Blastopirellula sediminis: one gene and its partner. The protein of the gene in region 1 interacts with the protein of each later gene in a pairwise test. Links are inferred from orthologs where the notes say so. Each region holds a gene or a part of one and is shown on either strand. Other genes may lie near its edges.

What was found.
Region 2: the proteins of def (region 1) and LOC68_RS24485 interact in binary tests that used the Escherichia coli proteins (3 or more experiments, as listed by UniProt). The link is inferred for Blastopirellula sediminis from one-to-one orthologs.

Annotation. Positions count from the first base shown.
Region 1 is NZ_JAJKFT010000010.1:515,932-522,108, forward strand. Bases 1,278-4,150 are described here. They hold def (peptide deformylase), read right to left. Parts: upstream 3,070-4,150; coding sequence 2,485-3,069; downstream 1,278-2,484. Other genes in these bases: LOC68_RS13720 (hypothetical protein), read left to right, coding at 1,417-1,839; LOC68_RS13725 (response regulator), read left to right, coding at 1,913-2,371; LOC68_RS13735 (hypothetical protein), read left to right, coding at 3,233-4,150. In the rest of the region: hypothetical protein, read left to right, coding at 1-1,037; more of hypothetical protein, read left to right, coding at 4,151-4,786; hypothetical protein, read left to right, coding at 4,985-5,971; tetratricopeptide repeat protein, read left to right, coding at 5,968-6,177. UniProt on the Escherichia coli protein: Removes the formyl group from the N-terminal Met of newly synthesized proteins. Requires at least a dipeptide for an efficient rate of reaction. N-terminal L-methionine is a prerequisite for activity but the enzyme has broad specificity at other positions.
Region 2 is NZ_JAJKFT010000010.1:3,140,431-3,145,059, forward strand. Bases 1-2,977 are described here. They hold LOC68_RS24485 (aspartate-semialdehyde dehydrogenase), read right to left. Parts: upstream 2,008-2,977; coding sequence 994-2,007; downstream 1-993. Other genes in these bases: LOC68_RS24475 (glycosyltransferase family 4 protein), read right to left, coding at 1-44; truA (tRNA pseudouridine(38-40) synthase TruA), read right to left, coding at 62-835; LOC68_RS24490 (GDSL-type esterase/lipase family protein), read right to left, coding at 2,185-2,977. Also shown: more of GDSL-type esterase/lipase family protein, read right to left, coding at 2,978-4,212; DUF1501 domain-containing protein, read right to left, coding at 4,422-4,629.

The sequences.
Region 1 (6,177 bases):
GCGGCAGCAACCTGGGAAGCGGCGATCGCAGCCTGCAAAACCTGGGCGGCAACTCTCGCTTGTCGAGCGCCCTGGAAGGGAGCAACCTCGACAAGTTCCAAGGAAGCGGCGCGTCGCTCGGCGATCGCAACGCCATTGGCAGTGGTCGCCCGAGCAATGATCAGCTCAACAACTTCCTCGGCTTGGACGGCGCTCGCGACAATGTGAACCCGGCCAATCGCGATCTGAGCGACCGCAATCTGACCGAAAACAACCTGAACCTGACCGACCGCAATGTGACCGATCGCGACGTCGACGCTCGTCAGACGAACATTCGTCAGAACAACACGAACGTGAACGACCGCAACGTCAACATCAACAACAACCAGATCAACGTCAACGCTCGCAACGGGCAGATCTACAACAACGTCAGCGGCTACTGGAACAACGGACCGAAACCGTTCTCCCCGGCCTGGTACGCCGGCCATCCGAACGCCTGGCAGTACAAGTATCCGCACGCCGACGCTTGGGCGGCGGCCAGTTTCGGCGCTCTGGCCGGCTGGATCGTCGGATCTGCGGCGACGCCGACCACCTACGTCTACAGCGACTCGTACTACTACCCAGAAGGGGCGACCGTCGAAGACCAGACCGCCTACGCCACCCAACAAGCGGCCGACGCTTCGCAGTTGGCCTCGACCGCGAATGAAGTGGGCGCCGACGACGGCGAACAATGGATGCCGCTGGGGGTCTACGCGATCGTCGACAGCCCCGACGCGACCTCGTCGAAGATGCTGCTGCAATTGGCGGTCAGCAAGTCGGGCGGGATCGCCGGAACCTACTACCACGCGTTGACCGGCAACAGTCAGCCGGTCCATGGCGCCGTCGATCTGAAGACGCAGCAAGTCGCCTGGCAGATCGGCGACAACCAAAGCGTCACCTTCCAGACCGATCTGGATAGCCTGACGAAGGACCAAACCCCGGTCCTGATCCACTACGCTAGCGGCCAGACCGAGAAGGTCGAGATGGTCCGGATGCCGGACGATTCGACAAAATCGTAAGGCGGACCGCAAACCCTAAACTTAAAAGGGGAGCCGTTTACGGCTCCCCTTTTTTTATTGCTAAAGATCCTGGCGACTCTCGCCGCCCACATGCGCAGCGGTTAGGCATTTTTCTTCATGAACCGCGAAAAAGTCGCGCATTATCAATTTCACCGATAGTGTCTGCGACCTAGCTTCTGAATTTCTTATTTTCCGCAAGCCATTAGCTGCTATCGGTTAACGACCGGACTTCGGCAGCCCGCATACGAATTGGCATAGATTTCGCCATAGCATTCTTCGCATGCGGCATTACGTCGCTGAGTCTCGCCGACCCTTCGCCGCTATCGGAACAGGGCGAGGGGTATATCCCTCAACCAAGGATGGATGAAAGGACACGAGCATGAATAGTCTCATCGCTGCGGGCCTTCTAACGCTCGCGATCGCCGGGGCCGCTCCCCAGGAAACGGCCGCCGTCGATAAAGTTGACCTGATTGAGGTCAACCACCTTTACGATCAACAAGGGCGTCATGTGATCGACCAGCTCATTTTTTATGACTGGGACAGTTCGCACGGCCGCTTCCAGGTTCGCGCCTGGCGGCTGATCAAAAGCCCCGGCCAAATGCCGCAGCGCGACTGGAGCAAAGACGCCTACGTCAGCTACTGGCGCGACATGCACGTCATGCGACGGGTCTACGCCAGTCGAATTCGGGAAACATGGACCACTTACGATCCGGAGGTGCTCGAGCGGGAAGTCTTGCCGATCGAATACCGCCAGGAGCTGAGCCAGGCCGCGCCGACCAGGCGCCGAGTCGCGGCGAACTAGCGTCATTCTCGTCTGCCGAGATTCCTCTTATAATTCCGTAGGAAACGAGATATTCGCCTACGGAAAGGGGCAGATGGCCGACACCAACAAAATCCTGATCGCCGACGATAATCAAGCCAACGTTGAACTGCTGGAAGCGTACCTCGCCGGGGTCGATTGCGAGACTGAAATCGCCGTCAACGGCCAAGATGCGCTCGACAAAGCGGCGTCGTTCAAGCCCGACTTGATCTTGCTCGACGTGATGATGCCGAAGCTGAGCGGTTTTGAAGTTTGCCAGAAACTGAAGAGCGACCCCGCCACCTCGCGGATCATGATCCTGATGGTGACGGCGCTCAACGAATTAGGAGACATCGAACGTGCGGTTACTGCCGGAACGGATGATTTCCTCTCGAAGCCCGTCAACAAAGTCGAGCTGCTCAAGCGGGTCTCGAACATGCTCCGCATCAAAGACATGCAAGACGAAAACGAACGCCTCCGGCGGTACATCGAAGACATGGAAAACGAATCGGGACACGAACCCGAAGGGACGTGAGCCGAAGGGGGACGCGTAAGGCGTTCACCCAGAAAAAACGCCCCAACATGGCGAACCATTCGTAGTTCGCCATGTTGGGGCGTTATGCGTTTGTTCGTCGTTCCCCATCGCCGTTAGCAATACGTCTCTTCATACTGCTGCCGCCGTTCGGCGATCTCTTCGTCGGTCGGCAATCCGCCGACATCCTTGCGACTCTTGTAGTCGATCACGAACTCTTCGATGTCGTAGGCGATCTCTTGCAGCGCGGCCGGTTGCATCCGGTCGAAGAACATGATCCCGTCCAAGTGATCGGTTTCGTGCTGCACGACGCGGGCCAGCATGCCGTCGATTCGCTTGCTGAAGAGTTGACCTTGCAGGTTGTAGGCGTCGAGCTGGATCTCGGCTGGGCGCTTCACCGGTCCATAGACCTGCGGCAAGCTCAAGCAGCCTTCTTCCCCTTCCTCGTTCCCTTTCGGGCGCGAGATGACCGGGTTGATGAAGACCAGCTCTTCTCCTTCCCCCTTCGTGCCGGAGAGGTTCACCACGAACAGACGAATCGGCAGGTCAACCTGGTTGGCGGCCAGTCCGATGCCTCGGTTCTCGTACATCAGCTCGAACATCTCGTCGACGATCTTGCGCAGATCAGCGTCGACCCGTTTGACCGGTTTCGATTTGTAACGCAGCGTGGGATGCGGATAATGAACGACTTGCAGCGGCAACGGACAACTCCTCAAAGAGCCACTTTCCACCTCGGGAAAATGGGGACGGCGATAATCCTTGAATTATAAGGGAAATCTCCGCTCGGGGGAGGATGCCCAGCAACGTCGGGCGCTCGGATCGTCCCCTTTTCGCGGCAATCGCGTCATCCACGCGGGGAAAACCATGGTCAGTCTCACCGGGCAGTTCTCCTGGCGCCAGTTTTTGCAGCGATACGCAGCGGCGTTTCTGCTGTCGGGCGGTTCGTTGGCGACGGCGATCGTCTCGCTGACTGGCAATTTTCCGGGGCAATATCTCATCGGCGGCATGACCCTGATCATCGGCGTCGCCGGGTTGCTGACGATCTTGATCTGGATCATGAGCCTGCTCACCTGGTTCGAAGCCGACGAAACGAACCTCACCTTCACCCGGCCGCTTCGCGCGCGTCGGTCGGTTCCGCTCGATGACGTCGTTGATATGCCGGCCTGGGAAACCAATCAACACGGCGTCCGCATTCGACTGCGCGACGGCAGTTCGATCTACATCGACTTTCGCTCGCTGGAGAACGGCCTGGAACTTGCCAAGCTTTGTCTCGCCCAGGTCCAGCGCGGCAGCGATCGGCTGGAAGGGAATCTCGACATCGCGTCGGTTGCGACCGTAATGGTCAAACAGATCTTCGTCGTCATCTTGCTGATCGGACTCTCCCTCTTCGGCATGATGATGCTGGCGCTCGGCATCGGCCGACCCGGCGTGCAGATGCAAACGCCGTGGGTCTTTCTCGCGCTCGCCGTCGTCACCAGCGGGCTGAGTCTGACCGGCGGCTACTATCTGGTGCTGCGTCCCTGGCTTGGGACGATTCGCTGGTTCCGGCTCGAGAATGAGCTGCTCAGCTTTCGGACCGTTCTGTGGCCAACGGTCCACCAGCAATACTTGAACCAACTGGAAAGCGTCAAAACGCATCGCCCTCATTCGTCCGGTTCCGAGACCGACGTCCGGACGGCGATCCACTTTCGCGACGGCATGCAGGTACGCTTGCCGGTCGGTTTGCTCCCAGGCGCCGAACGGCTGATCGATCTCTTGAAGTCAGAACTTGAGCAGCGCGATGCGGCTCACCTGCCTCCCGCCAAAGAAACGCCGCTGACGGCGCATCCCCTTTTGCCGCAAGTGCGCCCCCATCTGCAACCGGGCGAAGAGGTCTACTACCTCGGCCGATCCGACCTGAACAAGCAGTGGAGCGAAACGCTCGGAGAGATGGCGTTTGGCGGCATCCTGGCGATTGTGGGCGGAGCCGGAGCGGTCATTTCTATTTGGACGGCGATTGCCGAACAGTCGCCGTTCGTTCTGATCATGACGCTTGTCTCCAGCCTCTTCATCGCCGTCGGCTGGCGGGGCCTGCTCGCTCCCTATTTCAAAAGACGACTCCAGGAAAAGATGCTCTACGCGGTCACCAGCCAACGAGTCCTGGTTTTGAATGGCTGCTTCTGGGGAGACGTGACGGCGCCGATGTTAGCCGACGAGGCGGAACGGACTTTCACCATCGACGAAGTCCGCAACTACGAAGTCGAAACCAAGGGACGCGACATCGCCTTTAGCGGGCGGTGGATCAGCGGGCGGAAGAATCGCAAGTATTGGGTTCACCAAGGGTTTCTGGCGCCCGACAATTTCGACGCCGCCCTCTCGGCGATTCGTCGCCTGCTCTCCGAAAACCCCCGCGATTGCGACAAGCCGACCGCCGTTTAGATGGCTCGCGCTTCCTCGAAATCGGTTCCCCTCCCCAAAATTGTTTCAAAATCCGAAAACGGGGCATAATACGTAAGTGGGACGACGCCGCTAGCAGCGGTGATGGCTTATCCAACGTTGACCCCAGGTAAGCGTCCCTCTAGAATCCGCGCCGAGAGCGCGTTTCTCCTTTTCCCAACAACAACTTACGACCGTCCGATGATTACGCCGATCCATCCGCCTGAGGCCGAGAGCGAGAAAGCCGCGCGCCGCTTTGCGATGCCGGCTTGGGCGATGTCGATGCTGGTCCATGTGACGATCATCGTAGTGTTGGCGATCACCATCCGCACCACACCTCGCGGCGCGGCGAGCGAACCAAGCCGCAGCGGCGGCATCGTGCTGGCCGAACGCTCGGACGGCCGGACTGAATATGTCGACGGCGATTCCGATGACAACGAGTCGGCCGCCAGCTCCACGTCGACCGCCGATTCGTCCCTCTCCGAAAGTTTACCGTCGGTCGATCAGCCCCCGCTTGATATGGCCGGCTTCCTGCCGACCGGCGACGCGGGAGACGCCGCCTCGCAGACGTCAGGCTTGCCCAGCGCAAGCGGACTCACCGGCGGTGGAGGAGGAAGCAAAGCGGGTCTCGACGGCGCCGGCAAGACGCGAGTCTTCGGCATCGAAGGAACCGGCAGCAAGTTCGCCTACGTCTTCGATCGCTCCGGCAGCATGGGGAACTCCGCCGGACGTCCGCTCGCCGCGGCGAAGAGCGAACTCCTGACGAGCCTCCGCGATCTCGACAAGCTCCATCAGTTTCAAATCATCTTCTACAACGAAGAGCCGCGCGTCTTCAATCCGCTCGGCGGCACGCCGCGGCTGATGTTCGCGGACGATCAAGGAAAAGCGCTCGCCGAACAATTCGTCGGCAGCATCTCGGCGACCGGCGGGACCAACCATCTCAAGGCGCTCCACATGGCGCTGCAGATGAACGCCGACGTCATCTTCTTTTTGACCGACGCCGACGGTTCGCCCACCGAAGAGGAGATGGCCGACATCCGCCGCCGCAACCGGAGCGCCGTGATCAACACCATCGAGTTCGGCGTTGGCCCGTGGGACGGACGCCGGAACTTCCTGGTTCGCCTGGCCGAGGAAAACGGGGGACAACACGCCTACGTCGATACCTCGAAGTTGAGGCCGCGCCGTTGAACCTCGTTCGCCTTAGTCTGATCGCACTGCTGACGCTCGGCAGCGCCGTCGTCGCCGTTGCGGAAGATCGCGTCTATCTCCAGCGCAGCGTCGAATCCCGCGCGCCCGAAGTTTACGTCGGCCAGATCAACGATTACACCGGCGAAACGCTGACGATGACGACTCTCAGCGGGCGCCAGATCGAGATCCCGGCCGCCAAAGTGGCG
Region 2 (4,629 bases), 2.6 Mb from region 1 along the record:
GCGCCGCCGACGATCATGCGCGTAATGACGTGCGCGATGCGCATGGAACTGGTCGCTTTCGTTAATCGAGCCAACAACTTTCGGGATAATCGACGCGCAGCAAGTATAGCCCATGCGCCGGCGCCGTCATCCCGCCGATGGTGCGGTCTTTGGCGGCCAGCACTTCGGCGACCCACTCCGGCGGGCGCTTCCCCTTGCCCACCTCGACCAGCGTCCCGACGATGATCCGGACCATGTTGTACAAGAAGCCGTTCGCTTCGACTTCGATCGCAATCTTGTCGAACTCGTGCCGCTCGCTTTTCAAGACTTCCAGGTCGTAGACGTGGCGAACGGTCGAAACTCGCTCGGAACCGGCCGCTTCAAAGCTGGCGAAGTCATGCTCGCCAATCAGATGCTGGGCGGCGGCCTGCATCGCGTCGAAGTCGAGTTCCTTCTTCACGAACCAGGCGTACTGCCGCGAGAAAACGTCGTTGACCCGCCCTTCCTGCACCAGGTAGCGATAGCGTTTTTTGATGGCGCAGTCGATCGCGTTGAAATGGGACGCGGCGTTCCGCGAGCTGCGAACGACAATGTCGGCCGGCAGTTCCGCATTGAGCGCTCTTCGCAACACGTCGGCCGACAACTTCGACTCGGTCCGAAAGCTGACGACCTGGCCGATGGCGTGAACGCCGGAGTCGGTTCGCCCGCTGCCGGTGACGCGGATCTTCTCGCCGGTGATCGAAAGGAGCGCCGTTTCGATCGACTCTTGAATCGTCGGCTGGTCGTTTTGAATTTGCCAGCCGGCGTAGTTGGTCCCGTCATAAGAGACGACCAGTTGCACGGTTCGCTCAGACATCTGCGTCTCCCAATTGGAGACGCATGACACTAGCCCGCAGCGCAAGCGAGGGAATGTGCCTGGCTACTTCGAACCACGTAAGCGACGCCAACCGCTTTCCCTCGCTTGCGCTGCGGGCTAGTGTTGGACTGGATTGCGGCCGTGAGGCAGCCACCGCGTTACACCGCGGCGGCCGAGTTGACCAGCAGTTCGGCGATTTGCACGGCGTTGGTCGCGGCGCCCTTGCGGAGGTTGTCGCTGACGCACCAGAAAGCGATGCCGTTTTCGCACGACAGGTCTTTGCGGATGCGACCGACGAAAACCCCGTCGTCTCCGCTGCAGCCGAGCGGCATCGGGTACTGACTGTTGGCCAGATCGTCGATCACCGTGATCCCCGGGAAGTCGCGGAAGAGTTGCGTCGCTTCGGCGGCGGTCAGCGGCTTTTCGGTTTCGACCAGGATGCTTTCGCTGTGGCAGTTGGTGACCGGAACGCGAACGCAGGTCGGACAGACCTGGATCGATTCGTCGCCGAAGATCTTGCGGGTCTCGTAGACCATCTTCATTTCTTCGGAGGTGTACCCTTCATGCTTCAAGCTGCCGATCTGCGGGATCAGGTTGAACGCGATCGGGTGGGCAAACGCCTTGCGGCTGTATTCATGACCGTCGAGCGAAGCCCGCGAGCTGTCGATCAGTTCAGCCTGGCCGGCGACCCCTGCTCCGCTGGTCGCTTGATAGGTCGAGACGACGACGCGGCGAATTTTGGCGGCTGCATGCAGCGGCTTCATCGCAACGACCATCTGGGTGGTCGAGCAGTTGGGGCTCGAGATCAAGCCCTTGTGGTTCTTGATCGCTTCCGGGTTCACTTCCGGCACGATCAGCGGGACGGTTTCGTCCATGCGCCAGTAGCCGCTTTCGTCGATGACGACGCAGCCCCGCTCAATCGCCCAGGGAGCGAATTCCTTGGCGGTTTCGTCCGGGGTGCTGCCGATCACCAGATCGAGACCGGTGAACGCATCCGGAGTCAGTTCGACGACGGTGTGCTCTTCGCCTTTGAACGTCAGCTTCGTGCCTGCCGAACGTTTGGATGCGAGGAACGTGATCGTCTTGTAGGGAAAGTTTCGTTCTTCCAATAGCTGGCGAATGATACTACCTACGGCCCCGGTGGCCCCGACGATTCCAATGTTCTCGTACACCATCAACTCCTGTGGCGAAATTGTTTTGTTTCAGTCCCCTACCGCGGCACGTGCGGACAGGACAAACCCGCATTATAGCGAGTTTTCAACTGACAGTTCAATCCTGCCCAGGGTTCGCAGACCGAACCCTGGGGGGAGGAATTCGTAGAAAGGAGCGGCGAAAAAACGCCTATCCGCTTACTCCGTAACGAGATCCCCCAACAGCTGAATCTGGCCGACCCAGATGTTGGTCCCAGTGTACTTGGGAGATTTCAGCTCGGTTTCGGGGTCTTTCAGGCGGAAAGCGACCGGCTGGCGGTCGGGCTGCTCGGCATCGAGCTTGATCGTGACCGTGTGAACGGCGGTCGGATCGAGGTCGTTGGCCACCTTCAGCAGGGCGAGCCGATGGTAGGTGCAATAGCTGTCGAACCGGGCGACCAGCTTGTCGCGGGTCTTGCCGTCGACGGTGACGCTGACCTGGCCCCCGTTGGGGCCAAGCAGGTCGTACAGTTGGGCCAGCGAACCGCGGAACTTGAAGGTCAGCTCGCTCCCCGGCTCGCTCGCGTGCCAGATTTGGCCGAGCCGATTGCCGAAGCTCTTTTGCAGCTGTTCCGTATTGGCCAGTTTCTCCCAGTTCCCTTTCAGCATCGACGGCTGCAGCGGAATCATCTTGGCCGCTTCCCAGTTGTCGGCGACGAACGGAGTCGCGAGCTTCGCCGCATGATCGACCGGCGGCAGGTCTATCATCTGTTCGACCGCGGCGGCGACGTCGCCGGCGTACAGGTCATGCCCGCCATCGAGCGGGTGAACGCCGTCGGTCGAAAACTGGATCACGCCGTCGGCCGGCTTTTCGGCCGATTGGAAAACGAGGGTCCCCTCCCCTTCCCGCTTCACGACGTCAACGCAGAAGTTGACCGACGGGATGCCGTAATGCTCGGCCAGCATTTCATCGGCCGCAGCGGCTCGCGAGCACATGCCGCGGCGGGTCGGTTCTTCGTAGCCGACCTTGAAGGTGTAGACGAAGCAGATGTCGGTTTCGGGGTTCGCTTTCCAAGTCTGGCGAACGATCCCTTCCATCGCTTTCCAGATTTGCTCCGGCTGCGCGCCGCCGTCGTTGACCGAAAACTCCACGAACAGCAGGTCGGGCTGGTACTGCAGGGCGTCATGCTGAACGCGGAAGACCCCCAGATCGCTGCCGGTGCCGCCGATCGCCGCATGGATTTCCTCGACCTTGGCTTTCGGGAATTCCTTTTGGAACCACTCGCGGGTTTTGACGCGCCAGCCATTGGCCGCGGTGATCGAACCGCCGAGATAGGCGATCTTCACCGGTTGACCGGCGTTCAGCTTCTTCAGGACGTTCCCCAGTCCGTCGCGCGGGACGACCTTCTTGGCCGGCTGTTCTTCGTAGATCGGTTCGACCGCAGCGTACTTCACGACGAAGTTGACGATCGGCGTCGGATCTTCCAGGCCGTGCGGGTGATGGCCGATTCCCGGTTTGGCGATCAGCTCGATGGCGCCGCCGAGCTTCTTATAACGTTCGGCGATCACGCCGGTGTTTTCGTCCCACGGGACGACGTCGTCGGCGTCTCCGTAGACGTGCAGCAAAGGAATGCCGGCCTTGGCGAGCGGCTCCAGCTTGTCGACCGGGTTCTGGTCGTAGGCGAGCGCTTCCGCTTCGTCGGCAAAGCCATAGACTTCCAGCGTCCGCTTCCATTCGCCGGCGCTCCCCTTCCCTTTTCCTTTGCCGCCGGGCCAGCTTTTGAAGTCGCAGACCGGCGCGTCGCCATAGATGCAGGCAACCTTCTCTGGATTAGCGGCGGCCCAGTTGTAGGCGTACAAGCCGCCGCGGCTCAGTCCAGTCAGGGCCGGCTTTTTCGCCAAGCCGTACTTCTCGGTCAGCTCTTTGTAGAGCGCGTTCCAGTGGGCGACCGCGGTGGGCGAGCCGAGCATGTTCGGCACGTGCATGTAGACGATGTGGAAGCCCTTGTTGAGGAGCATGACGTCCGGTTCGGTCTTGTGGCCGAAGAACTCGCCGTGCCAGAGCCACGGATTGCCCGCCGCCGCTTCTTTCGGCGTGACGACGGTCACCTGCTTGCCGTCGACTTCAAAGTCGTAGCGGTCGAAGCCTTGGTATTGGCTCTTCTTTCCAGAGAACTGCGGCGCGGCGATCGCTGATGTCGCAAAGAGAACGAGCAGCGCAAACGAGCAGAGTGCGTTTCGGATCATGTCGGATGTTTTCAGGGGGGAAGTAACGGCGGGGCGAACAAGCATTCAGACCTTCTATCATGGTCGACCCGCGGTGGGGTCGCAATCAGCGGTCTAAAGGAGCCATCGTAAGCCGGGAGCCGACTTATTCTCCCCCCCTCCCCTGCCCCGCCGTTGTTTCGCCTATGGCCAAACTAACGGGGAAATCGCTCGCCTAAGTTGGCCGCGCCTTAGGCGAGAATCTCGTTCACGACGCGGCCATGGACGTCGGTTAGGCGGAAATCGCGTCCCTGATGGCGGAAGGTGAGCTTCTCGTGGTTGATCCCCAAGAGGTGCAGCATCGTCGCATGGAAGTCATGGACGTGCATGACGTCTTCGACCGCGTTGTACCCCAGCTCGTCGGTCTTGCCGTATTTGAGACCCCCTTGGATTCCGCCG